2 regions of the Virgibacillus dakarensis genome follow, and region 2 is predicted to be linked to the other one. Evidence: riboswitches for the same ligand, from Rfam matches in the RefSeq annotation. Region 2 holds a riboswitch; the other holds the start of a gene.
What was found. Region 2 has a riboswitch for FMN ahead of ribD (bifunctional diaminohydroxyphosphoribosylaminopyrimidine deaminase/5-amino-6-(5-phosphoribosylamino)uracil reductase RibD). Riboswitches for the same ligand answer to the same signal wherever they lie in the genome.
Positions count from the first base shown of each region.

Region 1: it holds a riboswitch for FMN, as region 2 does, so the genes downstream of both, CZ382_RS21500 (ECF transporter S component) here and ribD (bifunctional diaminohydroxyphosphoribosylaminopyrimidine deaminase/5-amino-6-(5-phosphoribosylamino)uracil reductase RibD) in region 2, are expected to answer to the same signal.

Region 1 covers NZ_LT732554.1:2,490,290-2,506,009, reverse strand. The annotation lists gene menH (2-succinyl-6-hydroxy-2,4-cyclohexadiene-1-carboxylate synthase) at 81-908, opposite strand; gene menD (2-succinyl-5-enolpyruvyl-6-hydroxy-3-cyclohexene-1-carboxylic-acid synthase) at 910-2,658, opposite strand; gene CZ382_RS21520 (isochorismate synthase) at 2,661-4,046, opposite strand; gene CZ382_RS21515 (1,4-dihydroxy-2-naphthoate polyprenyltransferase) at 4,275-5,210, shown strand; gene CZ382_RS21510 (hotdog fold thioesterase) at 5,229-5,615, shown strand; gene CZ382_RS21505 (TraR/DksA C4-type zinc finger protein) at 5,633-5,980, shown strand; FMN riboswitch at 6,239-6,385, shown strand; gene CZ382_RS21500 (ECF transporter S component) at 6,550-7,137, shown strand; gene CZ382_RS21490 (S8 family serine peptidase) at 7,479-11,846, opposite strand; gene CZ382_RS21485 (M20/M25/M40 family metallo-hydrolase) at 12,680-13,768, opposite strand; gene CZ382_RS21480 (thioredoxin family protein) at 13,871-14,437, shown strand; gene CZ382_RS21475 (potassium channel family protein) at 14,643-15,644, shown strand.
Region 2 covers NZ_LT732554.1:2,750,235-2,765,954, reverse strand. The annotation lists gene CZ382_RS22885 (ABC transporter ATP-binding protein) at 1-93, shown strand, start outside; gene CZ382_RS22880 (ABC transporter substrate-binding protein) at 111-1,127, shown strand; gene CZ382_RS22875 (DMT family transporter) at 1,490-2,431, opposite strand; gene CZ382_RS22870 (C45 family autoproteolytic acyltransferase/hydolase) at 2,467-3,519, opposite strand; gene CZ382_RS22865 (DNA-binding protein) at 3,965-5,680, shown strand; gene CZ382_RS22860 (ABC-F family ATP-binding cassette domain-containing protein) at 5,806-7,686, opposite strand; gene ribH (6,7-dimethyl-8-ribityllumazine synthase) at 7,781-8,260, opposite strand; gene CZ382_RS22850 (bifunctional 3,4-dihydroxy-2-butanone-4-phosphate synthase/GTP cyclohydrolase II) at 8,270-9,469, opposite strand; gene ribE (riboflavin synthase) at 9,499-10,086, opposite strand; gene ribD (bifunctional diaminohydroxyphosphoribosylaminopyrimidine deaminase/5-amino-6-(5-phosphoribosylamino)uracil reductase RibD) at 10,067-11,182, opposite strand; FMN riboswitch at 11,575-11,724, opposite strand; gene CZ382_RS22835 (alkaline phosphatase) at 12,091-13,449, shown strand; gene CZ382_RS22830 (DmpA family aminopeptidase) at 13,547-14,539, shown strand; gene CZ382_RS22825 (VC0807 family protein) at 14,576-15,226, opposite strand; gene CZ382_RS22820 (hypothetical protein) at 15,390-15,720, opposite strand, start outside.

The sequences.
Region 1 (15,720 bases), 260 kb from region 2:
CTTTCCTCGGTACGCTCCACGCTGTCTCGAACCGGGTGCCCGGGATGTACAAGTTTCAGCGATGCAACAGGATTGCGGTGTCAGCCTACCCCTGATCCTCCTTTTGAACACACTTTTAAAATGAACTCCGTTACTATTTTACCAAAAAAAGTTGGCTGTTCCACGTGAATTGCATGACCGACATCTTCAACAATGATTAAATCACCTGATTGCAAGCGATTTTTCAGCCTTTGATTAAGCTTCACAAATTTTTCATCCAATGCACCAGCAACCAGTAATACGGGCACAGATAATTCCCGAACCTGCTCCCACCATGATGGCTGTTTTCCCGTCCCCATATACCTTAAAGACTGTACTAAACCTGGTGCAGATTGCGAAAGCCGTTCATCCCGAATTTCCCGCCTTTTTTTAGGAGGCAGTTTTCTTTGCGTTTGAAAAAGCGGAATATCTTCCCAGAAATTCACAAAAGCGCTTATCCCCTCTTGCTCTATTTTTTGTGCAAGATTTTCATCGTGAGCCATTCTTGCTCTCCGTTCATTCTCTGTTTCCAGCCCTGGAGATGCACTTTCCAATATTAGTGAGGCAACCATTTCCGGGTACATCATGGCAAATGATAACCCCGTTCGCCCGCCCATCGAATAGCCAAGAAGATGTACCTTGTCAAACTCTAAATAGGTTAACAATTGCATTAAATCGTCACAGCATGTCTGCATCGTCCTTGGTGTCTGCGTTCGTGTTTTACCATGGCCAGGCAAATCAATCCTAATAAACCGAAATTCCTTATACCATGTGTCAACAACTGTGTTCCACGTTGCTGAACTTCCGGTAAAACCATGCAGTAGTACAACAGGGGGCCCTTGTCCGGTAACTTCATACCAATAAGAAGCATCGTTGATCGTTACATACATGTTAGTCTTCCTCACCATTCAATAACTCATGTTCAATTGCTTGCCATTTTGCACGATGCCACTGCATGTTTTGCTCGCGATCTGTTTTCACCTCAATTACCGATAAGCCCCCTTTTTTGTAGCTAGTTTCAAAGGCATGTTGTAATTCGGGTTGGCTGTTTGCCTGATAGTAATCACCGCCATACATCTGTACCGCATGTTGAAATTCGATATCAATTGGCGTACCGAATAATGCTTCAAAATGATCCTCCTTGTCATTTGCTTGCGGTAAAAAGGAAAAAATCCCGCCTCCATTGTTGTTGATTAAGAGAATTGTTAGGTTAAGCTTATAGTGTTTGGCCGCAAGCAATCCATTCAAATCATGGAAAAAAGACAAATCACCAAGCAATAAAGTAATATGTGACCCGCCAGCGGCAGCACCAAGACCGCTTGATACCATTCCGTCGATCCCGTTTGCCCCACGATTGGCAAGAACCGTCATATCTTTCGAGGTTGTCATAAAGAACGTATCCACATCCCTGATTGCCATACTATTTCCGACATACAGACTGCTTTTCTCCGGTAAACAATCAAGCATACACCGAACAGCATCACCCTCGGTAAGCAACTGAGCCTCACTTTGTGCAAGTAAATGTTTTTTTGCAATTGAATTTATTCGCTGCCACATTTCAAGCCATGTTGATTTAGCGTTTACCTCCGCAGCAGACCGGGTGAGATCCTCACAGAGCAGCTTTGCATCTGCATATACAAACTCAGTTTTATTTCCTGCCGGTTCCCTATAACCAGCGTGTTCCTCAACAATAAATTGTGGCACATTTTTATGTTCTTTTACATAAAATAAATAAGGTTTTGAGACAGGCATTGCACCAAATCGGATAATGTAATCCGGTTTTAACTGTGTACGGATTGTTACATCACGGAAAAAAGCGTCATACCCTTCGATCACATGATCTTTATTATGTTCTCCTGCCCGCATCCCTGACAATGGATCTGCCAGCACCGGTAATTGCAGTGCAGCTGCTAGATTAGTTAAAGCTTCAGGAAGGTCATCGCGATATTGCGGACCGCAGACGATGACTCCTTTTTCATTGCGCTGAAGCTTGCTGATTAGAGTTTTTAGCTGGCTCGGGTGTAATCGTTTGACACCGTCAATTGTTGGATGAAAGTGTTGAGCTTTCTTCTCCCCCCATAAGTTTACTATGGTGAAGTCCGGGATAAGAGGTTCCCGTAATGGAAAATTCAAATGAACCGGTCCACTGTTGCCTTCCATCGCCATATGAACGGCCCGCGCAGCTTTGCTTCTTACATAGTCGAGCATCACATCATTTGCTTCTGGCAGTGCCATCTCATTAAACCATTTTACATAATCACCGTACAATTTAATTTGCTCAATTGCCTGCGGGGCGCCTACATCGCGTAGTTCATGCGGGCGGTCAGCCGTTAACACAACTAACGGTACCCTGCTGTAGTTCGCTTCGACAAGCGCCGGAAAATAATTTGCTGCAGCCGTTCCTGAAGTACAAACGAGCGCAACCGGCCGCTTAATTTTTTTGGCCATCCCTAATGCAAAAAAAGCGGCAGATCGTTCATCAATAATAACCCACTGCTTTAGCTTTGGATGCGCCCGGATTGTCATCGCTAGTGGTGTTGATCGTGAACCGGGTGAAATCACAGCTTCTGTTAGGCCACTTTTAACTAATTCATCAACAAAATTGGCAATATATCGTGTTAATGTTTCCGTATGTTCCATGTTTATCCTCCTAAAACGGACAGCATTGGCGCAAATTTAATTAACGTTTCTTCATATTCCGCTTCTGGATCGGAATCTTTTACGACTCCGCACCCTGCGAATAATGACGCTTCATCTCCCTGAATAAGCCCGGATCTGATCGCGACCGCAAACTCGCCGTTTTGGTTACTGTCGAGCCAGCCGACCGGTGCCCCATACCAGCCTCTATCCAATAATTCATATTCCCGGATAAAGGTAAGAGACGCTTCTCTCGGAACACCACCGAGTGCTGGTGTCGGGTGTAATTCCTTAATGATATCAAAAATACTATACCCGTTTTTGAGTGTAGCCCGAACAGGTGTATATAAATGCTGTAAATTTTTTAATGGATAAATAACGGGTTTATCGGGAATTTGGATATCCAAGCAATAGTGCTTAATTGCATTTTTTATCATCTGCACAACATAATCATGTTCCCCCCGATTTTTCGGATCGTGTAATAACGTTTTACTGATTTCTTTATCCTCAGCAGTTGTTTTTCCTCTAGGGGCAGTTCCTGCTAAACAGGTAGAAAGCAGTTGATTTTGCTCCAATTTCACCAGTCTTTCCGGTGTTGCTCCAACAAAACAATCGTCATCATGCTCAAAGGCAAAAATATAGCTATTCGTTTGAGAAGTTAAAAGTTTTTTTAAGACAGTAGTGATCGCTGGTTGTTTTGAGAGCTTTAAACGCATTTCACGTGCAAGTACTATTTTTTCAGCCTTGTTTTGGTTAATTTTATCCGTTGCCTGTTTAACTAATCCTTTCCATTGTTCCGGTGCAATTTCTTCCTTTTGCTTCAGCCTTACAGCAACTGGATGACTATTTGTATATCCCAAAAAGCAGCCAGCTGTTTTTCTTAATTGATGTGCAAGCTGGCCAGTATGGTCATCCTTGGTTACCTCTGTATTAATCGTCAAATAAAAGGCAGATTTCTGTTTGGTTAACGTCAAACGCGGCACCCGGAATTCACTGTTTTTAAATTTCTTCCACAGATCCGTATTGTCCTTTTTCGGATCAAACCTCATTCCACCAAGCGCAACCAATCCAGTGCCAGGTGTTTGATAGGGATTATGAATCAACGCATTGCTGACGAGATTTTCCCATTGTTTTTCTGTTTCCTGAAAACGATTTTCGTCCGCTATGAGATGGCAAACTGTACCAGCCCCAACTAAACAGAATTCATCTGCTGTACTTGTCCAAAAAGTACGATTCATCCCCTGATCTTTGGCCGCTTCAAAAAATTGGAGCGGATCTATTTCATCTATTTTTTTTGTAAAACTAACCAGTTGTGCAGAATCCGTGTTATTCGCAAGCACAATTGCTTGATCGAGCAACGATTCCAGCAATGCCTTCTTTGTTTCAATCATTCATGCTACCTCCGTTATACACTAACAGTCATAAAACTTCCTTCTCTATTTTATGCTCTTTTACATGGTTTCTCAAGGAATGGGGCATATTCCCCCTATTAAATACTATATTAGGTTCTTTTCCCAATCATTGTCTATTGGTTGTGAATTTATCTCATCTACTTATTGACACCCTATAACGAATTGCCTAAACTTAATATGATATTGATGTTCAGGGGGAACACATTTATGCATTCAACAGATAAAACAAATATAAAACATGTCTTAAATGAAAAAGAAGGCTTTCAAATATGGTGGCGTCTACTGCGGCCACATACATTAACCGCGTCATTTGTTCCCGTTTTTGTCGGAACGATGCTTGCTTATATCGATGGTTCCATAAACATCCCATTATTTTTAGCAATGCTTGTTGCATCCATGTTAATTCAGTCGGCAACAAATATGTTTAATGAATATTACGATTTTGTACGTGGACTAGACAATGAGCAATCTGTTGGGATCGGTGGCACAATCGTCCGTGATGGAATTCCGGCAAAAACGGTACTAAATTTAGCCATCGCCTTTTTCGGTATCGCGATGCTGCTCGGTATTTATATTTGCGCGGTATCCAGCTGGTGGATTGCAGTCATTGGTTTAGTTTGTATGCTTTTCGGCTATTTATATACAGGCGGGCCATTACCGATTGCCTATACACCACTTGGCGAATTGTTTTCCGGTTTTCTCATGGGAACCGTAATCATTGGGATCAGTTATTACATTCAGACCTTGGCGATTACAGCCACTGTCGTTTTAGTATCCATTCCGGTTGCGATCTTTATTGGAAGTATTATGATGTCCAATAATATTCGTGATCTGGACGGTGATAAAGAAAACGGACGAAAAACAATTGCAATTCTGCTCGGCAGGAAAAATGCCGTCCGCTTTTTAGGGATATTGTTTTTCATTGCATTCGGGCTGACTGCTTATTACATTATTGATGGATTATTACCAGTTTGGTCGATCATTGTGTTTATCAGTGCAGTTAAAGCAGTGGACGTAGTAAAAAAATTCCAGGGAAAAACCAAACCGCTGGAAATGGTGCCTGCCATGATTGCCACTGGTAAAACAAATACGATCTACGGATTTTTATTAGGCGTTTCATTATTACTCAGTAAGTTATTTTAAGCAGGGGAGTTGTTTTCGATGGATTTTGGCCATACACTAATGGAATCACTTGGAATCGAAGTACAAACACTTGAGGAAAATCTCGTAGTTATGACAATGCCTGTTGATCATCGGACACACCAGCCTGCTGGTTTTCTGCATGGCGGAGCAAATGTCGCACTTGCAGAGAGTGCTGCAAGTATAGGGGCATTTGTCCATATTGATCCGGATAAGTTTAATGTATTTGGTATCGAAATTAATGCTAATCATGTGAAAAGTAAACGTGAAGGTACAGTAACCGCCAAAGCCGTTCCCCGACATATTGGAAAAACGACCATGGTTTGGGAAATTAATATTGTCGATGAAACGGAAGATCTCATCTGCATCTCACGCTGTACAATCGGAATTGTTCCTAAGAAAAAATAACAGGAAGGGAGATCACGATGAACCTCAGCAGCGAAAAAATAGCTTATTTTAAAAATCGGTTAAGAACCATGAAACAAGAACTGATCGTTGACATGAAGAAACATGAAGGGACTAGCCCCAATGATTCCATTAACGAACTTGCTGATTATGACAACCATCCGGCAGACATGGGTACGGAGCAATTTGAACAGGAACGCAATACCGGATTTGATCAAATGCGCCGTGACCGGTTACGGGAGATCGATGACGCATTGGCAAGAATCGAGAACGGCACATATGGGGTAAGTGAAAAATCAGGAAAACCTATACCGGAAGAACGATTGGAAGCAGAACCGACTGCACGATACTTAGTTGAAGAGGAATGATAGTTGATAGGCTGTCTCATTTTGAAGGAGGCAGCCTATTTTTGGCTGAAGGTTGACACTAGGTCGAGGATTTAATCGGTGGGTTCAGCGAATTTCCGGCTTGGTTCAGCAACTTTTAAAAAATCTTCAGCAATTTTTAAGGATAAATAAAGATTAATTCCTTGATGGAGGGATCGTTTTAGTTTGAAAAAATAAATGCATTCCCCTTTTCAAATCTGCAAAATGATTGTATACTAATATACAACAATAGAATATCGATTCCATCTTCGGGGCAGGGTGAAATTCCCGACCGACGGTAATGAGCAGTATTGTTCTAAGTCCGTGACCCGCCTGAGCAAAGTCTCGGTGGTTGACCTGGTGTAAGTCCAGGACCGACAGTTACAGTCTGGATGGGAGAAGATGTCGAGCCGTTTTCTGGTGCATTGTATGATGTGCTATTTATTTCCTGTATATTAAACTTACCCTAAAGCCCCGATTAGGCAGGCTTTAGGGTTTTTATTTTGCGCGGGAAATGGCTTATCCTTCATCACGAGATGTGAATCGATAAACCGATGAAGGAGGAATTGATGATGCGATCGACAAAACTGCAATCATCACGATTACTAAAGCTTATTATTCTTGCATTACTAGGAACAATTTCGCTTTTATTATTTTTCTTAAATTTCCCGGTGTTACCAGGTTTCGGGTATTTAAAAATCGATTTCAGTGATATACCGGCGTTAATTGCTGGATTCATTTTTTCACCACTTGCCGGGGTAATCGTTGAGGCTATTAAAAATATCCTTTATGCGGCTATCGGTGGTGGAGAGCCTGTAGGAATAGCTTCGAATTTCCTGGCCGGCGTAATGTTTGTCGTTCCTGCAGCTTATTTGTATCATAAATTTAAAGGTGTCAAAAGTGTCGTATCAGGTTTAATCGCTGGTACAATTATGATGGCAATTGGCATGAGCATCTTAAATTATCTCGTTTTTTTACCAATCTATGCATTGTTTATGGGAATGGAAGAGATGAGTATAGAAAGTGTAAAGTGGTATACCGTAATCGCTGGAATTCTGCCGTTCAACATAATAAAAGGAATTATCATCGGAATATTATTTATTCCATTATTCGTTAAAATGCGCAGCTGGATTGAGCAGAAGCAAGCAAATATTGTATAACCATAAAAAAGCTAACCCTGGATATCGGGGTTGGCTTTTTATGTTCTGGGAAATTATAAAATTTATACGCTGGGGTAACTGGATAGTCGAGAGGGGCCACGTCCAGCTCCAGCGCCCAGCGGCTAGTGTGCAACACCCGCCTTCGTACGATAAGTCAACATCGGTCGGTGTAGTTGTTCGGAAAGTTGCTGATGTTCGGCCAAAATTGCTGAACCAAAGTCAAAAATCTTGAACATACTGGCAATAGCCGCCGAACATGACCTGAAATTTGCTGAACCTCACAACAGCAACACATTAAGAAGGTACAGAAGAGATATCTCTTCTGTACCCTCAACGCCAGATTACTCACTATCAACATTGATAAATAATTTACCATCTGCTTCCTTACGGGTTTCGTTGCCATAATCATCAACCACTTTTACTTCAATAACAGCTCCATCAGCTTTCACATTATTCGTCGCCGTCCAATAGCCTACATAATGACCGTCAGAGGTTTCCCGCATAGGTAATTCTGTTGCATTACTGACACTTGCCTTTGCATTTGTTAGTGGCATGTGGATAAAGAATGTAGCATCAAATCCAGGCTCACTGTCAAATTCAATTTTCACGCTTTCCCCTGCCTGCAGATTTTTATCTTCTGCAGGTGTTACATTTTCAATGGCAGGAGCGTTATATTTAGCATCGATCGTAACGGTTTCTTTTGCCTTATTACCTGCTTGATCTTTGGCAACCACCTTTATTTGATTTTCACCGTTATCAAGCAAAATACGTTTGGAATACTTACCATCCGAAACCTCTGCTTTTTGACCATTAACTTTTACCCAGTCAAGGTTGGCATCATCGACCGTTCCTTCAACAGTAACCGTTTCACGATTTGTCTTGTCACCGTCTTTTGGACTGTCGATGGTCAGCTCCGGTTTAGTGGTGTCTAATGTCACCGGAACAGGTTCTGATTCGCCGGTTACCGCACCATCCAGCATTGACACAGCAGTAAACTCATTTTCACCCTCTGACAGTTCCGCTGGTATAGCAAATTTTCCATCGTCGCCTACCTCAGCCGTACCAACTTCTTCCCCATTATTCTTCAATTGAATCGTTGTCGTCGGTGATGCTGTACCTTCTACCGTGATATCCGCTTCATTCGTAATTAGATCTGCATCCGGTGATGTAATAACCGGTGCCGTTACTTCATAGCTTACACGGGCACGGATCATATAATTTCCTTCAATGGCCGGGGACGGTGACCAAGCCCCACCAACAAGCTGATAGCTGCGTTCAGCATTCGGTCCATCCTCATCTGTAGCCAGACCCGGTGTATTCGGATTAGCATGGGTTTGAATATAAACCATATAGAAATCGCCATCAACGACAATGTTATGCTCACTTAAATCGACCACAGTCCACTCACCATTACGTAGTGCTTCCGCGTCAATTGGACCGGCTAATTTCTTGCCAGGTGCTCCATCTTCACCTGATGCATCCCAAACTTCGACAGCAAATTCGGTACCACCTGGGACAGGAAATTCCGTATCCCAGAAGCGGAACACACCATCTGTGACAATCGCGGAATCTTTGCCTTCAGGTAAGGACATCTTCACTGCCCAGCCATTTCCAGCATCATAGAATGCTCGGGCATTTTCAGCGGTACCATCATCATAGCCGATTTCTCCGCCCGGATAGCTGAAAAATGGTTCTAATTCTACATCTACATTAAGATTCTCATCGTCAACCGTAATTTCTACTTCCTTACTGTGATAATCACGGGCCATCACTTTAAGGGTGTAAGAACCTTCATAAGCAGTTAGTGAATAATTACCGTCACCATCTGACTTTACCGGTGTAACATTTGCGTCTTCTATTAGAAGAATGGTTGCACCCTCGATTGGTTCACCCGTTTGTTCATTTGTGATTGTACCACTGACAGTGCCTTGCGAGAGTTCCGTTAATGTGAAATCTGCTTCAGTGACACTATCATTTTCGATTGTAACTGTTTGCTGTTCTGAACTAAAACCATAGGCTTCCGCTTGTACGGTAAATGTTCCCGCTGGATGTGCTAAGGAATACGATCCATTTGCTGGATTTGTATTAACCGAACGTCCACTTTCCAGAACACTTACTTGCGCACCTAATGGCAATAGTGTAGGATTAATTACGTCCTCTTCCACAGGAGGGTTTTGTTTTTTAGGTAATTCCGGCTTGATTTTGGCTGGATTTACCTTTTCTTTTAATGCTGCTTTTCCATCGCTGTTAATTACGCCAAGACCAATGTTACTCTTGCCTTTATTTGCCTCGGTATTTGAAGCTGGGACATTTCCTAATCCTATTCCATGTCCATTATTTATGCCTAATCCCTTGTCAGCTCCATGATTTTTTCCAAGTGAAACATTACTGCTTTGTGGTGAAGCTGTAAGCGCAACGTCATCAATATACCACCCAGCCTTGGTAATACTGGAATCAGATGTTACATTGAAACCAATATAAATACGCTGTCCGCTATATTCGGAAAGATCAATCTCTGCATCCTCCCAACCATCTGTTGTACCTTGCATTCTAGTTAACTGTATCCATTCCTCTTGATCGGTAGAAACAAATACATGACCAAAATCATAAGCACTCCCTGAGTCATATTGTTCCAGTTCATGCCATTGTTTAAACTGCAAGTATGCATCTCCTTCAGGCAGATCAATTGGCGGCATCACAAGAGTTGCATTCATATTACTTTCATAATCTCCGTCAAGATTTGTTGCATAGACTTTTTCACCTGATGCTGCACTTTCGGGACCTGACGTTGGTGCTCCCCATTCCCAGCTGTTCTTTTCGCCAAATGATGTCCAGCCTGTTGGTTCTGCTTCAAAGTCTTCCGAATAACCAACGGAAATCCCAGGTTTAACATTAATCGTATATTCTTCGGTAACGACTTCATTGTTTCCGAAATCATCGATTGTCCACTTATAAACAAGTGAATCTCCATCAATTTGGTCTCCAGGAATGGTTGCGCGATATTCACCTGCTTTAAAATCACCAGAAGTACGGGTAGCTTCAACCGATTGCCATTCGCCATTTTTATCCTGATACTGCAAAACTACCGATGAAACACTGATATTATCATTAACCTCAATCGTTACATTAAGATCCATTCCTGCATACGTTTCTGCAGGTGCGTTATGTTCGAATGTAGGGGCTTCATTATCTTCCCCTTCTTTCGTAACCTGACCTTGCAATGTTCCAATTCCGCTTTCAACCGAAGATACTGCATTATATGCATTGACCAACCCATACCCATATCCGTTATTTGGCGATTCCGGATACTCATCATCGGTCAATGGCGTTGCTGTATTTATTAAAATCTCTTCTATTTCGTCAACTGATAAACTCGCATCAACTTGACGTAATAAGGCAACAACCCCTGTTACGGCTGGGCTAGCCATGGATGTACCATTATTTCCGGCATAACCATTTCCTGGCACAGATGAACGAATGCCAGCCCCTGGAGCCGAAATATCAGGTTTTATTTCGTCATATGGGGATGGTCCACGTAACGAAAAACCAGCAATCTTATCGTTTTTATCCGTCGCACCAGTTGCAAAAGATTCTGGATAATTCCCAGGGTTTGCAACCGATCCTGGTCCCCCTGGATTTCCATCATCAACGTTACCTGCAGCAAATTGCGGAAAAATACCGGCAGCACGCCAGTTAATAACAACATCACGATACCACTCATCAAGTCCTGCTCCGCCACCCCAAGAGTTATTGACCACATCTGGAGCCATATCGACTCTGGCATTTCCGTCTGCATCTGTAGGGGCTAAAATCCATTCACCTGCTGCTAGTATATCGGCATCTGTTCCGGTTCGTCCCGAGAATGCTCTAGCAGCAATAAACTTAGCACCCGGGGCAACACCGATCTGGTTTGTCCCGTCTGCCTCACCACCAACCATTGTTCCGGTAACATGTGTCCCATGACCGAGATCATCTATTGGCTCCGCCTCGCCAGCGGTTGCATCAAACCAGTTAAAGTCGTGATCTACTTCTCCGGTTGCCGCATCGTATCCACGATATTTTTCTTTCAATGCTGGATGATCCCATTGAACGCCACTATCAATGGTGGCTACAACTGTCCCGGATCCATCAATACCCATTTCCCAAGCTTGCGGGGCACCGATACGATCCACGTTCCATTCCACATTTTCTGTTTCGGCTTTCGGTGTTTTCGTTTCAGCTACTTTCGACTTGAATAATTGCCGTGTTTCATTAGGCAATATTTTTTCAACTTCATTAAATGTGGCAATCTTTTGAGCAACTTCTTTTGTTGCTGTAACCGCCATTCCATTAACAATATAATAGGATTTTATATCCTTGGCATTGCCTTTTTCAGCCTGTTTTTCAAGGTATTGTGTTACATTTTGCTGTGATTCGAGCGATGTTGTTTTAAGCTCGGAAACAACAGCGGAGCGCTGGGCAAGTTCTGTCTTTTGTGCCGTTAACTTTGCCTTGCTCGCACTATCCTTGGCTTCCTTTGCGATCTTTTTGGTATCTGCTTTTTCTTTGAATTTGACTAAAAAGGTAACATTATCATTTTTATCAAATTCATCAAGCAGACTTTTACTTACTTTTGCTTTTGCAGCAGTTTGTGAATCATGTAATGACTGAAACAGCTTGTCATTCTTCTCAGCACTAGCCATTCCCGGTGCCAGTAAAGAAAATGTCATGAGTAACGAACTCACAATACTAAAGAGCCGTATTTGCCGTTTTCTTCTCAATTCCTTTCCTCCTCCCGATTTTTAAAACTGTGCTTTTTGTAAAAATTGTCACTGATTTACGACTGCTCCAACTGGTTTAAGAGAAGCAACCCGAAACCCATGACAATAGAAAAAAGACACCCCTTTCCCCCTTTCTTTACTACACAATAGTTAGTGAGGATCTAAGCTGTCCATTGTACCGTTTGTATAATTCTGGCTGTTATTAAAAATTATAATGGATTCTGTATAAAAAAGATGTCGAATGGTGTCGTTTTAAATCAGAATTTTCATAATTGATAAATAAGAACTGTTTGCCCAAGTTTTATAGCCAGTCCATAGACCTAGTCATGACTTGCCATACCTTCCTTGTCTCCCTCTACCTTTGCTGTAACGCTATTTCAAAGGTAATGAGACTATTAAACTATTTTTCAAAATTTTTTATAATAGACAAAAAATGCGGAGATTCACCTAGAAAACATTTCCATATTCGAGTATTTACGTGGTATAAAACGGTAAATAGACCCTTTTCATCTATTTTTGGATGAAAATTGTCCTTAAGCACATCTTAAGTCGCATTAATGAATCATTTCAAGGGTGTCCAAAGACTCATATTTTCTCATATGCAAAAAGCCTTAATCCATTAATGGATTAAGGCTTGGACATAAAGTGAAACTCACCTGAATGCTTGCTAAGCGAATCGGACCAGAACGGGCTGTTTACCACACCCTTCCCGTTTTTGGTTTACCCATGCCTAGAGGTGAGGGTTTTAAAGCCCGTTAAGGCGTGATAAAAATTATTTTTTATCAGTCTTCAAGCGGATTTAAGCTTTCCTCTCCGGTTAGAGACGCAATCATGGTGACCAGTAACTCGATTTCTTCATCCATATCCTTCAAGCTTGATGTTTCAACAGGTGAGTGCATGTAACGCAATGGCAGTGATACGAGGGACACTGGTACACCGCGACCAGTTAACCGCATTTTATCTGCGTCTGTCCCGGTCATTCTTGGTGTCAATTCATATTGAACATTGATATTTAATTTTCGAGCTGTTTTTTCCAATAATTTGTTGATTTTAATATTAATCGGTGCACCTTTGGCAAGGACAGGTCCTTTATCTAACCGGACATCACCATGTTTGTTTTTATTTACGCCAGGGTAGTCCGTTGCAAACGTGACATCACAAGCAATCGCCATTGCAGGTTCAATACCAGCTGCAGCAAAATATGCTCCGCCCATATTTGTTTCCTCGTTGACGGTACTAGCTGCATAAACACCAACCTGGCATCCTTGTTCGGAAAGACGGCGCAGTACTTCCGCTACAATAAATGATCCAGTGCGATTATCCAAGCCGCGACCAGATACATATCGTTCCATCAAGATTTCCGGGTCAGTTTGATAAACAGCAAGATCACCAATTTGCACATATTTTTCGGCTTCCTCTTTCGTCTTCCACCCACAGTCGATGAACAAATCCGCTAAGCCAAAGTCATCCTTCAAACCGCCATGATGCTGGGCATTCACCCCGATCACGCCGGTAACGGTCTTGCCCGATCCTAATACAGTTGTTTTCATTCCAACCGCCGCTTTCGGATTGATCCCTCCCATTTTGTCAAAGTGCAAAAAACCTTCTTTGTCAATTCGATTAATCACGAGCGCTATTTCATCACAATGTCCGGCAAGCAACACTTTAAACGGTGCATCCGGATTTAACACGCCGATCGCATTCCCCGCGTTATCGGTTTTAATCTCATCAGCGAAATCTTTTACATAGTTGATCCATTTTTTTTGAATTTCCATTTCACTACTTGATGGTGAAGGTGTATGTAATAGGGTTAATAAAAAGTCCCGATTTGCTTGTTCCACGTCATATTCCTCCCTTGATATTTTATACATTACAATCATAGCAAATTTTTAAAAAGGAAGCACTTTTGTTTACGAATGAAGTCCTTCGGGTTAGAATTTAGTCAACTATCCACTAAAGGGAGCTGTTTGCCAATGAACTTGAACGAATGGTATGAAAAAGGAATGTTACCTGATACATATATCGAATCCATGCAAGAACACAAGGAAAACCTGCTCTATATTTATGATCATTTCACTGTGCCTGACGATCAGGCATTTGTCAACTCTCTTAAAGACAGGAATTTACGGGTGATCGTTTTAACGGAGGATTGGTGTGGGGACGCCATGCTTAATGTCCCGATTCTGTTAAGACTTGCTGAGCAAACAAGCATGTCCGTAAAAATGCTGCTTCGTGATCAGAATTTGGAATTAATGGATCAGTATTTAACAAATGGGAAATCTCGTTCCATTCCGATCTTTATTTTTATAAATGAAAACGGGAATGAAATTACCAAATGGGGTCCGCGTGCTGATAAATTACAACGCTTTGTCAACGCATCCCAAAAAGAATTACCGCCAAAGGTTGCCGATGATTACAAGGAAAAATTTAACGAAATGCTGCTTTTCATGACAAAATCCTTTCGCGATAATACCGATTTTTGGAATGAAGTATACAATAGCCTAAAACATACATTGCAATCTGCCAAGAACTCACGCTAACTAGGGTGAGTTTTTATTTAGTTATAGGAAGTATAAAAATGTAGGCTGCGTTAATGTACTTTCTGCGACAGCCACGTCCTGATCCGGCGCCCAGAAGCTAGAGTGCATCACACCCCCTCTGCTTTTCTTATTTGCCTCGTATAACCCGTAATGTCCTTTGTCTATACTGAAAATAGGGTATTATCTTAAGATATAAGGTGAAAATATGAGTATCGAAATATTTAAACATATCTATTACCGGCTTCCGGTCTTTGTCCGGCTGCTTTTAACCATTTTTTTAGTCATGATTCTTTTCGGGATCATCATTCATTTTGTTGAACCCGAACAATTTCCTACTATTTTTATCGGTGTCTGGTGGGCATTTGTTACAGGGGCGACAGTAGGGTATGGTGATGTAGTTCCACTAACCACAACTGGAAGAGTAATCGGTATTTTGCTAATATTATCTGGTGGTGGTTTACTAACCTTCTATATTACCCATATTTCCGCGGCAACTATTCAGCATGAGCAGGACCTCTCCAAAGGAAAAGTTGCCTTCAAAGCAAGTAATCATGTCATTTTTGTCGGCTGGAATGAGCGAACAAGACAATTAGTCAATCTAACGACAAAGCATGACCCTAACATCGAAATAGTGCTAATCGACCGGACCCTGACGCATTTACCATACAAACAATTTCCGGTTCATTTTATTCATGGTGATGCAACCGAGGATGCCACACTTCACCAAGCCAATATCAAATTGGCAAAAAGTGTTGTTATCACAGCTGATCATATAAAAAAGGAACGGCAGGCTGACCATAACACGATTTTAACAACGGTCGCCGTACGTGGAAACAACCAGCACGTCCCGATCGTTGCTGAGATTCTGTCTAAAAGTCAAATTGAAAATGCGATTAGAGCCGGTGCGACAACGATAATTCGCTCCAATGATTTTATGAGCGTTTTACTCTACCATGAGCTGTTTAATCGAAAAGAGACAGAACCATATGAAACAATCCTGCATCTTTTATCCAGTCAGCATTTTGACCAGGTCAAGCTTCCAGACGAATTGGCCGGAAAAACGTTTCAGCAGGCCATTGTTTATTTTTTCGACAAAAAAAGTTTACTGCTTGGCATCATTCGAAACCAGGAATGGCAGATCAATCCTCCTATTAATAGCAAAATGAAAGAAGGTGACACACTGTTAACTATGTCTGGACAGCAATAATCTCCTCCCTTAATTTTTGCCTGGCAACACAATATATGCTAAAATGTTTTATTGTGTAAAAAGAAACGAATAAGGT
Region 2 (15,720 bases):
ACACCTGAAACCATCGAAGCTTTATATCGAATAAAGTGCCAAACGTATATTAATCCTATTACAAATGGATTAGGTTTTGCATATCAAATATAAACTAGGAGGATACGAAAATGATAAAGAAATTATTACTTGGGGTTACTTTAATAGTCATATTAACAGCTTGTGGAACGCAAAGTGGTTCAGAAGAGGAAACGCAAACCAAAAAGCATTACCCACTTACGATTGAAAATTATACGAAAGCGGAAGGCGGAACCACTTGGGAAAAGAAAGATCAAGTATTTGATAAAGCACCGGAACGAATCATGGCAAATACTAGACCAGCAGCAGAATTGTTATTACATTTAGGATTAGGTGTCAAAATTGTTGGGGTAGGTGCAAGCTTTGGAGCACCGGATAAAGCTGTAGAAGAAGAATACTCAAAATTAAATATATTAAGTGATGCATATGTTGGAAAAGAGGTTACATTAGGAACAGACCCTGATTTAGTCTATGGACGAGGTGGTTTATTTGAAAATGCTGATTGGGGAGTAGGAACAGTTGATACTCTTAACGATATGGGAATTAATACGTATGTACTTGAATCTTCTATTAGTGGAGCAACATATGATTCAATCTATAAAGACATTGAAAACTTAGGTAAAATTTTTAATGTACAAGATAAAGCTGATAGTTTTATAAAAGAGTTAAAGGATAGAGAAGAATCTATTACTTCTAAATTAGATAGTATTAAAGAGGAAAAAACATTTGCTTATTTACATACAACCGACCCAAATGACATTACTATTTATTCGGCTAGTAGTAAAGATGAAACATTCTTTAATGACGTATTCAGTATGATTAAATTAGATAATGTGTTCAAAGATGAGAACGGGGAGATTAGTATCGAAATGCTTATTGAAGCTGATCCAGATGTATTAATCATTCCAATGTGGGTGGATAATGATCCGGCAAAAGCTGATAAGGTAAAAGAAGGCCTTTATGCCAATCCAAAACTATCAAGTATGAAAGCAATAAAAAACAAGCAAATATATGCAGTTGATTACAATTATATGTTTGGATATGGCTATAACTCAATTGATGGAATGGAAATTTTAGCTAAAGAAATGTATCCAGACTTATTTAAATAGAATGCTAATACGTTGAAGTGTTGTCGACACAATATTAATTGCTAATGTCGATCAAATACTTTTCAAGATTTCAGTCGATGATTCAGATGTAAATTCAATACCTAGCCCAAGTTTCGACTTGAACCTTTGACGGGATTTCCATTTTTTATTTGTATTTTCAAAAACACAAATGTTTATAATTCAACGTTTTGAAGTATGAAAAAGCAGTTTTTGATGGGTTTTTATCAAAAACTGCCGAAACTTTGGCTAGCAAATTTGGTGCCACCCTTCTATATGAAACGACCTTTATTATATTTCGGCCCAATTGTAAAGTATTGTGTCCGATTATGAAGATGGGTGCATTAATAGAGAACTTAAACGAATTACATTTTTACTTCAGCTTGCCGTTTCCTTCCAGGTTTATAATTAACAGAAATAATCCCAACTGCAACTAGTGCCAAAGCTCCGATAATAAAAATCGTTAACTGTTCCCCAGGGATAAAAATTGCCGAAAGAATCGTTCCCGATACTGGGGTCACAAATTTATAAATACTGACCTCCCCGGCTTTGTTATATTTTAGGATAGAGTACCATAACGCAAACGCTACCGCCGATAGAAGCGCCGCATACCCGAGCAGCCCCCATCCAAGTGGTGTAAAGCTAATAGCGCCAGGTTTCAATTGCGGAACACCAATCAACAGCATAAGGACAGAACCAATCGTAAGCTGCCAGCCTGTTAGTGCGAACGGATGAATTCCCAGTGCCAGTTCCTTCGCCATAATCGCACCGATGGCTCCGGTAAGTGCTGCTAAAATCATAAACCCTTCCCCAGTTAATGTGAAACTAAGCTGAAATTCCTGTCCCCAATTGGCAACAATAATTCCGCAGAAACCAGCAACAAGGCCGATTGCTTTTGGCCAGTTCAAGCGATCATTGGAATAGAAAAAATGTGCCAGCAATACGGTAAAAAATGTGCCGCTTGCTGATAGGAGCGCTCCTTTCATACCGGATGTATTTGCTAATCCATTATAAAAGAAAAAATATTGCAAAGCCGTTTGCACAACCCCGAAAATAACGAGAAACATCGCCTGCCTTTTTGTAACGAGCAGGGCCTTTGGTTTGGCAATCAGCATTCCGACTAACAACATAAGCCCAGCAAGTAAAAAACGCATTCCAGCAAACACGATTTTTGCTATCGTATCATCCGCAGCCATTTGTAATTCTTCATAACTTATCTTTAAAACCGGAAAAGCACTGCCCCACAAAATTGAGCAAAAAATAGCAATGCTTATCACGATCCATTTTTGTGTTAAATAATGCTTCAAATCATCCATCTCCCACATTCACGCTATCAACACCGTTAGCGAACATTCTCATCCATATGCACAAACGGCAAATCGGTATCAACCTCTCCTAAAACCCGCTTGATCGTAAACGCTTCCCCTTCAAGCCATTTGGCAAAATCGAATATAACCGGCTCCCGATCGCCGCCTAACGCAAACCATGCCTTTTTTTGCTTCGGAAAATACCCGGATGTATGAATTGTCCCGGACCAGTTTTTATATTGCTTGGAAAAAACACCGTTGTCCGTACCATTCAGCATACGAAACGCCTGGTATCCATCTATAATAGTGTGTTGTTGCATCTCCATTACCTCCATTCGTTTATACGAATCGGTAAGGTGGTGACGATTTTCATCTTTTAGCAATTCAAAATGGTTTGTACAAACGTTTGATTGACGTACCTCTACCTTTCTTGGTGTTGCCTCAACGATAAACGTTTCTCCCTTCTGATCAAGCAACGTATAACTAAACGAATGACGATGTGGAATCTTTTTCAGCATCGCAATTCCTTCATCAACCGTCGCACAGTTCTCCAGAATGATTCTGCCAATCATATTACAAATAAATCCGTCTCCAGGCTTTTTTCGATGCATAAAATTATAACCCATTACAAGACCTTTTTCATTCATACCGTCCATTCGTCCTGTTATGCGCTGTGACGGCCCAATGACTGCATACCCTTGATCAGAAGGTTGAAAAACAGTGTAGCGCCCTTCATATGTTTTCGGATGGTAATCATAATTACGGATCATATAATTAGAACCAGTAAAAATAGAACATCCACTCTTCACATACTCCAGCCGGTAGCCGCCAAATTCCTTCAGTACGTCCTCCATTGTCCATTCCAGTGCATCCTGCAAACCACGCAGTTCATCCCAAATACCAGGGGCAAATGCTTGTATGGCCTGCTTTGTCTCCTCTATATCAATCGTAAAACGTGGTCTTCTAATCTTCCACTGTTTTTCCCGATTTTTTACAGTTAATGAATCCTTTAACAGTACACCCTGTTTGTATCCAAACGCATAATGTGTACCACGAAATTGAATCATATCGCTAAAAATCTTCTTCAAAACGACAACCCCCTTTATTATTTTGGCTTCAATTAATTTAAAGAGGATGTTCAAAAAGTCCGGTAAAAATGACACTTCGGGATAGGGGATCTTCGACTCAGTTCCGACACGTCCTGTGTCGAACGTCGAAGTCACCACATCCTGTGGAAGCTCGTTGGCTTGTTTCTGCGCTGCTCATGTATCTATTTGCATACACTGCGCTGCTCGAAACTACACCGCCTCGAACTTCTTGGTCCTTTTTATCCTCCTTTTTGAACACGTACTTAAAACTCGGAAATTATAAATACCGAATATGCTTAAATGTGCCACGTCCAGCTCCTGCCGCTAAACGGGCACCTCCACTTTTGTTAATAGTACAAGTTTATAAGAAATCGGGGAAAAGTGAAACCAATCAAGCTTCGTTTTCGTATGAATCTGGCGTAAGAACACTATAGGAGCTGAGACTATGACAGGAATTTTAACAACAACTATCCTAGCTTTCATCATGTACATTGTATTAGCAGGTATTTTGATTGCGAAAAACAGTCATCGCAAAGGTACGTTCAAGGCCGCATTACTTATTTTTATCTTTCTTTTCATTATAGGAAGTGTTTCTAATTACATTATATTATTACCGATAACAGTACCAAATATGGTAATTGCCAATACCGGCATTGCACTTGTCGGGATTTTTCTATTATATGGAGTTACATCGGTAAAAACGAAGAAGAAAAAAATAGGTTCCTATGAAGCAGCATTGGGCCTGGTGATTCTTTTAGGAGTCATCGCTATACCAACCGTTTTTGTGCTTGGAATTTTTACAGTGGATGATACGTATCAATCTATCGACAAACAGGAAGTTGCAGAAGCGAAACCATTAAACAAAGACGATACGCCCATTACTGTATCTCCTGAATTCGCGCGAAACAAAGTACAAAAATCGATGAGTGTTGTACCTAATACACAATTTTACGACTTAGGTAAATTACAGGTGCAAAGAGTGGGTGAAGACATTGTTTTCGTTGCACCCGTTGAATTCACAGGATTATGGAAATATTTCCGTGGAAAAGAAACAGCGGGGTATTTTATGATATCGGCAACTGATATTAATGCCCAGCCGAAGTTTTATGACAGCAAAATGAAATATACCAATTCAAGCTATTTTAATCATAATATCGAACGCACGATTTATGCTGAATTTCCCAATTATATTCAAAGTGGTGAGCCGCAAATTGAGGTTGATGATGATGGAAAGCCCTGGTATGTGCAAACATTATATAAACCTATCGGCGTGACAAATAAACCGGATATGAAAGACATGAAAGTAGCTGTGGTTGATCCGGTTACGAGTAAAACAGTTGCATACGATATGAACAAAGCACCGGACTTCATTGACAGTCCATTAAGTTCAGAAATGGCAACAGACGAAAACAATTATTTTGGTAAATATGTTCATGGATGGCTAAACTCCTTATTTGGTAAAAAGGATGTAAAAATTCCAAATGACTCCGGAACAGAAAGCAGTGTAACGCCGGTATTCGACGAAAATGGGGATATGTATTACTTTACCGATATGGCATCACCAAAAGAAAACATTGATTCTGCACTTGGTTATACGTTAATTAATGCACGTACAGGTGAATTAACCTATTACAACAGTAAAAAGAATAGCGGCATTATGGATAGTAAAGGTGCTAAGGAAATTGTTAATAAGGAATTTCCGGAGAAAAAATGGGAAGGATCCATGCCGATTTTATACAACATTGACGGAAACCCTACATGGGTTGTGAATGTTCTGGATCCGAATGGTTTATTTAAAAAATATGCGTACATCAAGGCCGCTGACTCTGATTTTGTTGTATTCGGTGATACAGCAAGAGAAACGTTGGAATCCTACCGCCTTGCATTAGCACAGGACCCAAGTAACGTGGAAGCAACTGGAGAAAGCGCATTGGAGGAAATAACCGGCGAGGTTGATCGCGCCATCGTTACGACCCAAAAAGCAGGCCAGGTCATTCAGTTTCTGTTAAAAGGGGATAAAACCGTTTATACAATTAATGCCGGAAAAGCTCCATTGTCATTATTTCTGCAACAAGGAGATAAGGTGAAGCTGAAGGCTAACATCCGCGATAATGGCACAGGAATCGTTGATACAATTGAGATTGAAGGATTGACGGAGTAGGGTGCAGGATAGTACATGCCTGATTTTCATGAATTTTAGGGGAGTGCACTTCAGTCGATTAATTCCATTACACAATAGCTATAGAAAAGCCTAAGGATGTGCTCTTAGGCTTTTTCTATCAACTATTAACTTTTCAGTTTCTCAACTAACAAGGAAAGCTCAGTCCAGCGTTCCATCTTTTCCTCGAGTAATTCTTCCATCTCCCCGAGTTCCTGATAAAGTGCCTGCACTTTTTCTACGTCACTACCAGCTTCTGCGACACCTTCCTGCAGCTTCTCAATATGCATTTCCAATTCAGTAATTTCATCTTCTATGCTATCCCATTCCTTTTGCTCCATATAGGATAACTTCTTCTTTTTCAGAGCGGGCTTTTCACCTATTTCTTTAACCGGTGCCGTTAAAGCATCCTCATTTTTCTCACTTTCATTCTCCAAATACTCGCTGTAATTGCCGTAAAAACGCGTAACATTACCATTACCGGAAAATACAAGCAAGTGATCAATTACCCGATCTAAGAAGTAGCGGTCATGGGAAACGGTAATGACGACACCCGGGAATTGCTCCAAATATTCTTCCAGGACACTTAGTGTCTGGGTATCTAAATCATTTGTCGGTTCGTCTAATAACAAAACATTTGGTTCAGTCATCAGCACTTTCAGCAAATACAGCCGTCTTTTTTCACCGCCTGAAAGCCTGCGAATATATGTCCATTGTTCACTTCGGGAAAACAAAAATCGTTCCAGCATTTGTTCAGCAGTTATCACATCTCCGTCCTTCGTATGAATTATTTCCGCGACTTCCTTTATATAGTCGATAATCCGCGAGTTTCCATCAAGCTCTTCGTCACCCTGCGTATAATAACCAATTTTAACCGTTTCCCCAATGGCCATTGTCCCGTTATCAGGGGAAATGCGCCCCGCCATCATATTAAGCAATGTTGACTTCCCGGAACCATTCGGGCCAATGATGCCAAGACGGTCACCAGGAACAACCAAATAATTAAAATCATGAAGCAGCTTTTTGCCATCGTATGACTTGTCAATGTTTTCTAATTCGATAACCTTTTTTCCCAGCCTTGTGGATCCTGCCTGGAAAGACAGATCACCCTTCACTGTGTCGAATTCCTTTTCCTTCATTTCCTGTACACGGTCAATGCGCGCCTTTTGCTTGGTGGAACGTGCCTTGGCCCCGCGTTTCAACCAGGCAAGCTCACGTTTAAGTGTGTTTTTATGTTTTTGTTCAAGGCTATGTTCTAATGCTTCGCGTTCCGCTTTCTTCTCTAAAAATAACGTATAATTACCCGTATATGTATACAGGTTTCCTTTATCCAATTCAAATATACGATTCGTAACCCGATTCAGAAAATAGCGATCATGGGTAACGATGAGTAATGCGCCATTATACGATGCTAAATATTTTTCCAGCCATTCCACCGTTTCATTATCAAGATGGTTTGTCGGCTCGTCTAAAATGAGCAAATCGGCTGGCTGGATTAATGCCTTGGCGATCGCAACCCGTTTTTTCTGACCGCCGGAAAGCGTGGTAACATTTTTATCAAATTCCGTAATCCCGAGCTTCGTCAAAATGGTTTTCGCAAGCGTGTTTGCTTCCCATGCTTCATGGAGATCCATTTGCTGCTGCAGCGTTAGCACGTTTTCTTGCGCTTGTTCACTTTCCGGATTTTGGGCTAACTGGCTCAGGGCCTGCTCATATTCACGGATTGCCTTCATAACAACTGAATCCCCATAATAAATTTGCTCGATTACCGTCAAATGTGGATCTAATTCAGGCTCTTGGGCCAGATACTCGATTTTATAACCCTTTTTATAGTTTACCGTTCCCTCTTCGGCGGACTCAAGCCCGGCAATTACTTTTAAGAAACTGGACTTTCCTGTACCATTTACCCCGATTAAGCCAATACGATCATGCGGTGCAATCACACATGAAACATGGTTAAACAATATTTTTTCGCCAAATGATTTATATAAATTTTCCACTGTAAGCATTGATTTTCATCCTAACTTAACGTATCGTCTCTTCTCCCATTCTATCATAAAAATCAGGGTAACAGCTGTTCACACAGCTTTACCCTGATTCCCCTCATTCCGCTATACCTTTTGTGAGATTTGTCATTTCGATCGCTGCCACAGCTGCCTCTGCTCCCTTGTTTCCGGCTTTCGTACCAGCGCGCTCGATTGCTTGTTCAATCGTATCTGTCGTCAAAATACCAAATATAACAGGTTTGCCAGATTGTAATGAAGCTGCCTGAACCCCTTTAGCAGCTTCATTACATACGTAATCGAAATGGGCGGTCGCCCCTCTGATGACGGCACCCAATGTTATGACAGCATCGTAATCATGGTTTGTTGCCAGCTTTTGTGCCGCCAGCGGGATTTCAAAAGCTCCCGGCACCCATGCCACATCAATGTTTTCTTCCTTTACCCCATGTCTTTTTAGCGTATCCACTGCTCCGGTTAGTAGTTTACTCGTAATAAATTCATTGAAACGTGCAACAACAATTGCTATTTTTAGTTCGGTTCCTACTAAACTTCCCTTATATATTTTTCCCAATTTATTCATCCCCTTCCATTAATGATGCAATTCTAGCAAGTGACTTAATTTAGCAAATTTCGTATGCATATATTTCTCATTTTCTTTGCGAGGCGGTGTTTGGAGTGGAATGCGTCGTTCGACGGTGATTCCATGTGGCTCCAAACTGGTTATTTTTGCCGGATTATTCGTCAGCAGGTCGACTTTTTTTACACCTAAATCCAATAAAATCTGAGCACTGAGATCATATTCCCGTAAATCCGGAGCAAACCCGAGTTGTTCATTCGCCTCCACCGTATCTGCTCCAGAATCCTGCAGCTTGTATGCTCGCAGTTTATTCATCAACCCGATGCCACGTCCTTCTTGCCGCATATATATTAAAACGCCACGTCCGGCTTCATTAATTTTAGCAAGTGCTTCATGTAATTGTGATCCACAATCACAGCGGTAAGACCCAAATACATCACCCGTTAAACATTCGGAATGGATCCGGGTTAATGTTGGTATATCTGACTGAATATCACCTTTAACCAGGGCAATATGTTCTTTGTCATCAAGGTCGTTGGAATAGCCAATTACACTAAACGTGCCAAATTCAGTCGGCAATACCGTTTCAACCTCACGTTTAACATGTCTTTCGTGTTTTTTACGATAATCAATTAATGCTTTGATCGTAATTATTTTCAGCGAAAATTGTTTGGACATCTTCAGCAAGTCCGGAACGCGGGCCATTGTGCCATCTTCTTTAATAATCTCGCAAATGACCCCGGAAGGAAAAGCACCACTTAGGTTAGCCAAGTCAAGAGAAGCCTCGGTATGACCAGGACGCGTCAAAACACCGCCGTCTTTGGCCATTAGCGGAAAAACATGCCCAGGCTGTTTAAATTCTTCAGCACGTACATCCTGCCTGAGTAATGATTGAATGGTCTTCGAACGCTCCACAGCACTTATACCGGTTGTTGTATCTTTGTGATCAATGCTCACCGTAAAAGCAGTTCCGAACGGGTCTGTGCTTTGATCCGTCATCATCGAAAGGCCTAATCTCTTTGCTAAATCTGCTTTGATCGAGGTACAAACTAACCCCTTTCCGTGGGTAATCATAAAATTAATCACATCAGGGGTTGCCTTTTCGGCTAATGCAACAAGATCTCCTTCATTTTCTCTGGTTTCATCATCAACAACAATAATTGGCTTCCCCTTCCTTAAATCGACAATCGCCTCTTCAATGGAATGAAACATCCTACCCATCCTTTCTTTTTCATTAATCGTTAACTAAGCATATTTCCGACATACTTAGCGAGCATGTCACACTCGATATTGACCGCATCCCCCTTCTTCTTAGCACCTAAAATCGTTGCTGATGCGGTGTGGGGAATAAGGGAAATGGTTAGCTTATTTTCATCAACCCCAAATACAGTCAAGCTTACACCATCAAGTGCAATCGAGCCTTTCAGCACAACATATTTTGTCAGGCTCTCCGGAATTTCGATTTCATAGTAAATGGCATTTTCCCGCTTTTTCTTACTTACTATTTCTCCGATTCCATCGACATGTCCGGAAACAAAATGGCCACCGAACCTGCCATTAGCAGGCATCGATCCTTCTAGATTTACCTTGGAACCCGGTTTCAGCGATTTTAGTGAAGTTGATTTAATTGTTTCCGGCATAACCTCTACTTGAAAATTGCTTACCATAAAATTAGTAACCGTTAAACAGACTCCGTTTACGGCAATACTATCGCCTATCCGTACATCGTTTAACACCTTTTTTGCTGCAATTGTCATCTGGATTGCTTGTTCCGATACCTGTTGCAGCTGCTTAATCGTACCTTTCTCCTCAATGATTCCCGTAAACATCTAACTCCTCCTTCTTTGGTTCTGCGACAATTTTTATATCTTCACCAATCATCTCAACATCCTTTATGCGAAGTGACAGGGTCTCAGCAATGGACTGGAATCCCGGCCCAGCAATAGCGGTCGGAGCTGTTTTCCCCCCAATTAATTTAGGGGCAATATAAAAAATGATTTCATTCAGCAGATTCTCCTGCAAAAAAGCACCATTTATTGCAGCACCGCCTTCCACAAAGAGGGACATTATGCCCTTACTCCCTAGCACCTGCAAAACAGCTGATACATTAATCTGGTCACGATCCAATGAAATGATGGTTACACGATTCCGTTGCTGATAAGCTTTCTTTTTCTCATCAGGTACATTTTTGCCAGTAAAAATCCATGTGTCTGCCTGATTATCGGTAATAACAGCGGCATCTACTGGTGTTCTAAGACTTGTGTCCAAAACAATACGAACCGGATTCTTACCGCCACCCGCAAGCCTTGTCGTAAGTGATGGGTTATCAGCAATGATCGTATTCACCCCAACAAGAATGGCATCATGCTTATGTCGATATTCATGCACATCCAGCCGCGCCTTCTTCCCTGTAATCCATTTGCTGTCACCAGTAGCGGTAGCAGTTTTTCCATCCAGGCTAACTGCTGATTTCATCGTGACATATGGTGTTTTTGTTTTGATATAATGAAAAAATGCTGCATTGACCGCTTCAGCCTTCTCTTGAAGTAAGCCTAATTCCACATCAACGCCGGCATCGCGAAGCTTTGTAATTCCTCTCCCTGCAACCTTTTCGTTTGGATCCGAAACAGCTATGACACACCGTTTGATCCCCATTTCAATAATATAATCTGCACATGGCGGGGTTTTTCCGTGATGACTGCACGGCTCCAGTGTGACATAAATTGTTGCACCAATGGCCTTTTCCCCTGCCATTTGTAATGCATGAACTTCTGCATGGGATCCGCCTGCTTTCAGATGGGCGCCAAACCCAATTATTTGTCCTTCTTTAACAACAACCGCCCCAACCGGAGGATTTGGGCTTGTTTGACCGGCAACTTTACCAGCAAGCTTCAGAGCAAATCGCATATAATCTTCATCCTTCAATGACATCACTCCACTCCTTTTATTTTTCATTAAAAAAGCCCCCGAATAAGCTTCGGAGGCGTAAGAACAGAATTTTCATCAACAAGCAATAAACCTATGTATGAACAAAGGCGCAAGCGACCGTTTAGCGGCGTATGTGCTGGACTGAGCCGTAGGAGATAAAGGAAACACGGTGAGCTGGAAGCGAACCGATGTTGACTTATCGTACGGAGGTGAAGGAAGCACATTAGCCGCTGGGCGCTGGAGCCGGACGTGGCCTACCTTGATCCAAGCTGAATAGGGCTAAAATTTTATACTTTCCTATCCCTTGAAAAAAAGGTATACTAATAGATTGGACGTAAAAAAACATACATCTCTATAAGTATTTTCTATACACAGATAGCTTCTATCCGAAATTCCTTCTCCCATCCAGACTATAACTGTCGGCTCTGGAGTTTCACCAGATCCACCGTTTGGTATTCAAACCGCACGGGTCACGGACTTAGAACAAAAATGAGTTCCTTACCGTCGGTCGGGAATTGCACCCTGCCCCGAAGGAAATTGCGATATGAAGTTGTATGTTAGTTATAACGTAAATGGGATTTGATCGCAAGTTTTTTGAACTTTATATTTTTATTCCAGCGTGTTCATTTTTGCTGTTACCGTGCATTTTGGATCAAAGAATGGATTTATGACGTTCGAACCGCGCTAAAAATACTGTTTTTTGATAAGAAAATAATTCTGGTTTAGCCCTATGTAGACTTTTGCAGTTCGATTTAACTATTTTCGACTACTTTTAAAGAATCTCTAAACTCTATTAAGAATACATTAAAAATTCACAACTAATCGACTATGTTTAAAAAGAACATTTTATTCTACTATAAAAGTAGTTTCATAGTTTTATTATAACTTTACTAAGGAGGAGAATCATGAGAAAAAGAGTATGGCTGATTGTAGTTATTTGTATCCTTACTGTAGGCGGATTGCTTGGAGCAAACGGTGTAAGCTCTTATGCTGATAGCCCAAAGCACAAAGAAACACCTCACAACAAAGGCAAAGCAAAAAACGTAATCGTACTAATTGGTGATGGTATGGGCCCTGCTTATACCACAGCATATCGTTACATGAAAGATGATCCTTCCACCCCAGAGATGGAGAAAACTATTTTTGATACCTATTTTACAGGAATGGCAAAGACGTATTCTAACGACGAAGAAGAGAATATAACCGATTCAGCAGCTGCAGCAACATCGATGGCAGCGGGAATAAAAACATATAATGGTGCTATCTCTGTTGATACAGATAAACAGCCTGTTAAGACCGTACTAGAGGCCGCAAAAGAAAAAGGAAAGGCAACTGGGCTTGTTTCAACATCACAAATAACCCATGCTACACCAGCAGCTTTTGGTGCACATGATGTTTCCAGACAAAACTATGATGCAATTGCTGATGACTATTTTGACGAAATGATCAGTGGAAAACATAAGATAGATGTCATGCTTGGAGGCGGTACCAATTATTTTGATCGTGATGATCGAAATCTAATTCAAGAATTTAAAGAAGACGGCTATAGCTATGTGACATCTGCTGGCGAAATGGAAGAAAATAAAAATGGGAAGTTACTTGGCTTATTTGCTCCGGTAGGTCTGCCAAAGGCAATTGATCGTGATGAATCTACACCTTCACTAGAAGATATGACGAAAGCAGCGTTAGAAAAATTAAGTAAAGATAAGGATGGATTTTTCCTTATGATTGAGGGCAGCCAAATCGACTGGGCCGGACACGATAACGATTCCGTTAGTGTCATGAGTGAAATGGAGGATTTCGCAAAGGCATTCGAAGCAGCCATTGCATTTGCCAAAGAAAACAAGCATACTCAAGTTGTCTTAACTGCCGATCATGCAACAGGAGGATTCTCGATTGGGCGTGACGGGGGATATAATTTCAACCCAGATGCAATCAAAGCAGCTAAACGCACACCTGAATTTATGGCTCAGCAAATAATCAATGGAGCGTCAGTTGAGGACGTGTTAGATGAGTACGTTGAATTTGATTTCACAGAAAATGAGCTGCAGTCAATTAGGGAAGCTGCTGACAGCGACGATTTTGATACCCTCTATCATGGAATTTCGGAGGTATTTAATAAGCGGGCTGGTGTCGGATTTACTACTGGCGGACACACCGGGGTCGATGTACCAGTATATGCTTACGGTCCAAAGAGTGAACGATTTTCCGGATTGATCGAAAACACGGACATTGCGAATGAAGTTTTCAGGTTTTTAAAATAAACATTTCATAGGCTTGCTCCTTTAGAATGGTGCAAGTCTATTTTTATCCATTGAATATCGGTATAATAATGGTAAAAGCTTGAAAGGAGCAAACAAAATGACATCTCTACCAAAAGGCAGTTCGAATTGTATTACGGATGTTTCCGGTATCAAGGTTGGACATGTAACGCTATATGAAAAAATCGATGAACAGGATACCATTTGTACTGGCGTAACAGCTATCCTGCCGCATGGTGGAAATCTTTTTACGAAAAAAGTCCGTGCAGCAAGTTCTGTTATTAACGGGTACGGGAAAACGGTTGGACTTGTCCAAGTTGATGAGCTTGGGCTACTGGAGTCACCGATTATGTTAACCAACACATTCAGTGTAGGCACAGTCTTGCAAGGAACACTACAATACATGCTGAATGAAAACGAGGAAATTGGCGATTCGGCAAGTTCGATTAATATTGTTGTGGGTGAGTGTAATGATAGTTGTTTAAATTCGATGCGTCTGCAAGCGGTGAAACCGGAGCATGCAATAGAAGCGATCCGAAACGCAACAAGTAAACCCGTAATAGAAGGTGCTGTTGGTGCTGGGAAAGGGATGGTCTGCTTTGGGTATAAGGGCGGAATCGGCACTGCTTCCCGCCTCGTTGCGGTCGATGATGTGCAATATACGGTTGGATGTCTCGTACTAAGTAATTTCGGCAAGCGAGAAGACGCTCTTTTCACTAGCTGGGACACAGAAAAGCTTACTATGCCCGATGGCTCGATCATGATGATCATTGCGACCGATGCCCCGCTTTATGACAGGCAGTTGAAGCGGTTAGCCAAACGTTGTACCGCAGGATTAGGCCGAACTGGAAGCCATATTGCGAATGGCAGTGGTGATATCGCAATCGCCTTTTCAACAGCCAATCCATACAGCCATGAAAGTAACGAGCATGTAGCATCCATGACGTTTGTACGTGATGATCATCCGGCTATGAATAAGCTTTTTCAAGCGGTAGTAGAAGTCACGGAAGAAGCAGTGATTCGTTCTCTCAAAAAAGCGGAAACGACAAAAGGCAGAAAGGGACGAGTGGTCGAGAAGGCCCCTTTTGTTTAAAAAACGGGCAGATGCTCGTTTTTTAGTCTGCTAATACTACCCCTCTAATGGCTTAACGGTCTGCTCATGCCGACCTGCTTCTAAAAATTTGTTTATCTTTACACCTACAAAAATGAAGCCAGCAAAAATGATCCCACTAAAAATAAAGCCGCTTATGTTCATGTAAATTAATAGCTGGCCATATGCATCCACTCCATAGGCTTGAATTAACCAGGCTTTCAGGGAGTTTTGAAAAACACAACGGAACACAAACACTAACGTGAGTAATTGATACCACACAAAAATTCCTTTAGTATTATATAAAGCCAGACTATCCTTTCGCCGGTAACCTTGCAAATAAGCCCAGTCCACAGCGAAATAGAGTGCTAATGGTTTCCTGATAGCCATGGACAATAGAAAGAATGCAGCATAGCCAAATCCTAAATATACCTGATTCCAAAGCATACTTTCAGCAGTTGCTGACAGGAGATTTACGGTTGTGCTTATCACCAATGATCCAATGATAGACAGGCCTGCTATATTAAATTGTCGTTCTTTTATAAACCGATACACTGTATAAATAAATCCGGGAACAGTTGATAATAGTAAAGCAAGATAATCTCCAAAAATATCTCTTCCATGCGCCCAAAGCAAATATGGAATAGCAGCATAACAAACTATATCCAGCACCATGATATTCTTTTTCATAGGCTCTCACCTTGTTCATAACCGCGGAACAAATGTTCACATGCTTCATTCATGAATTGCACAATTTCCTCATCAAATTGATAGAATCCTGGTACTTTATTTTCGAGGTTAACTTGCCAAGTTTTGTGCGCAAGATCCCGGTCTCCATCGTACATCTCATATGCTAGATCCAGCCATCGTCTTGCAGTTTCTGTGCTTCATTTGATGTGGGATCCTTATCAAGATTTTTGCGGATATCGTTTACAATGTCTACCCACTTACTTATTTCTTCATAATCTTTGCCGGCCTTTGGCAAGTTTTTTAATAAACGCTGTTCCTTTGCAGTGAAATGACGATTCCAGATTTCTCTCATTTGCTTTTTATCCTTTTGGGGAGGGAAAAACTTTGTAAATAGATTGTCCCAATCCTCTTTCCCCTCCAATTCCATCACTTGAATAAGCGAACGAATTGTTTCCTTCGACTTTTCAAGCTGTTGTTGCTCCAGTTCAATTACT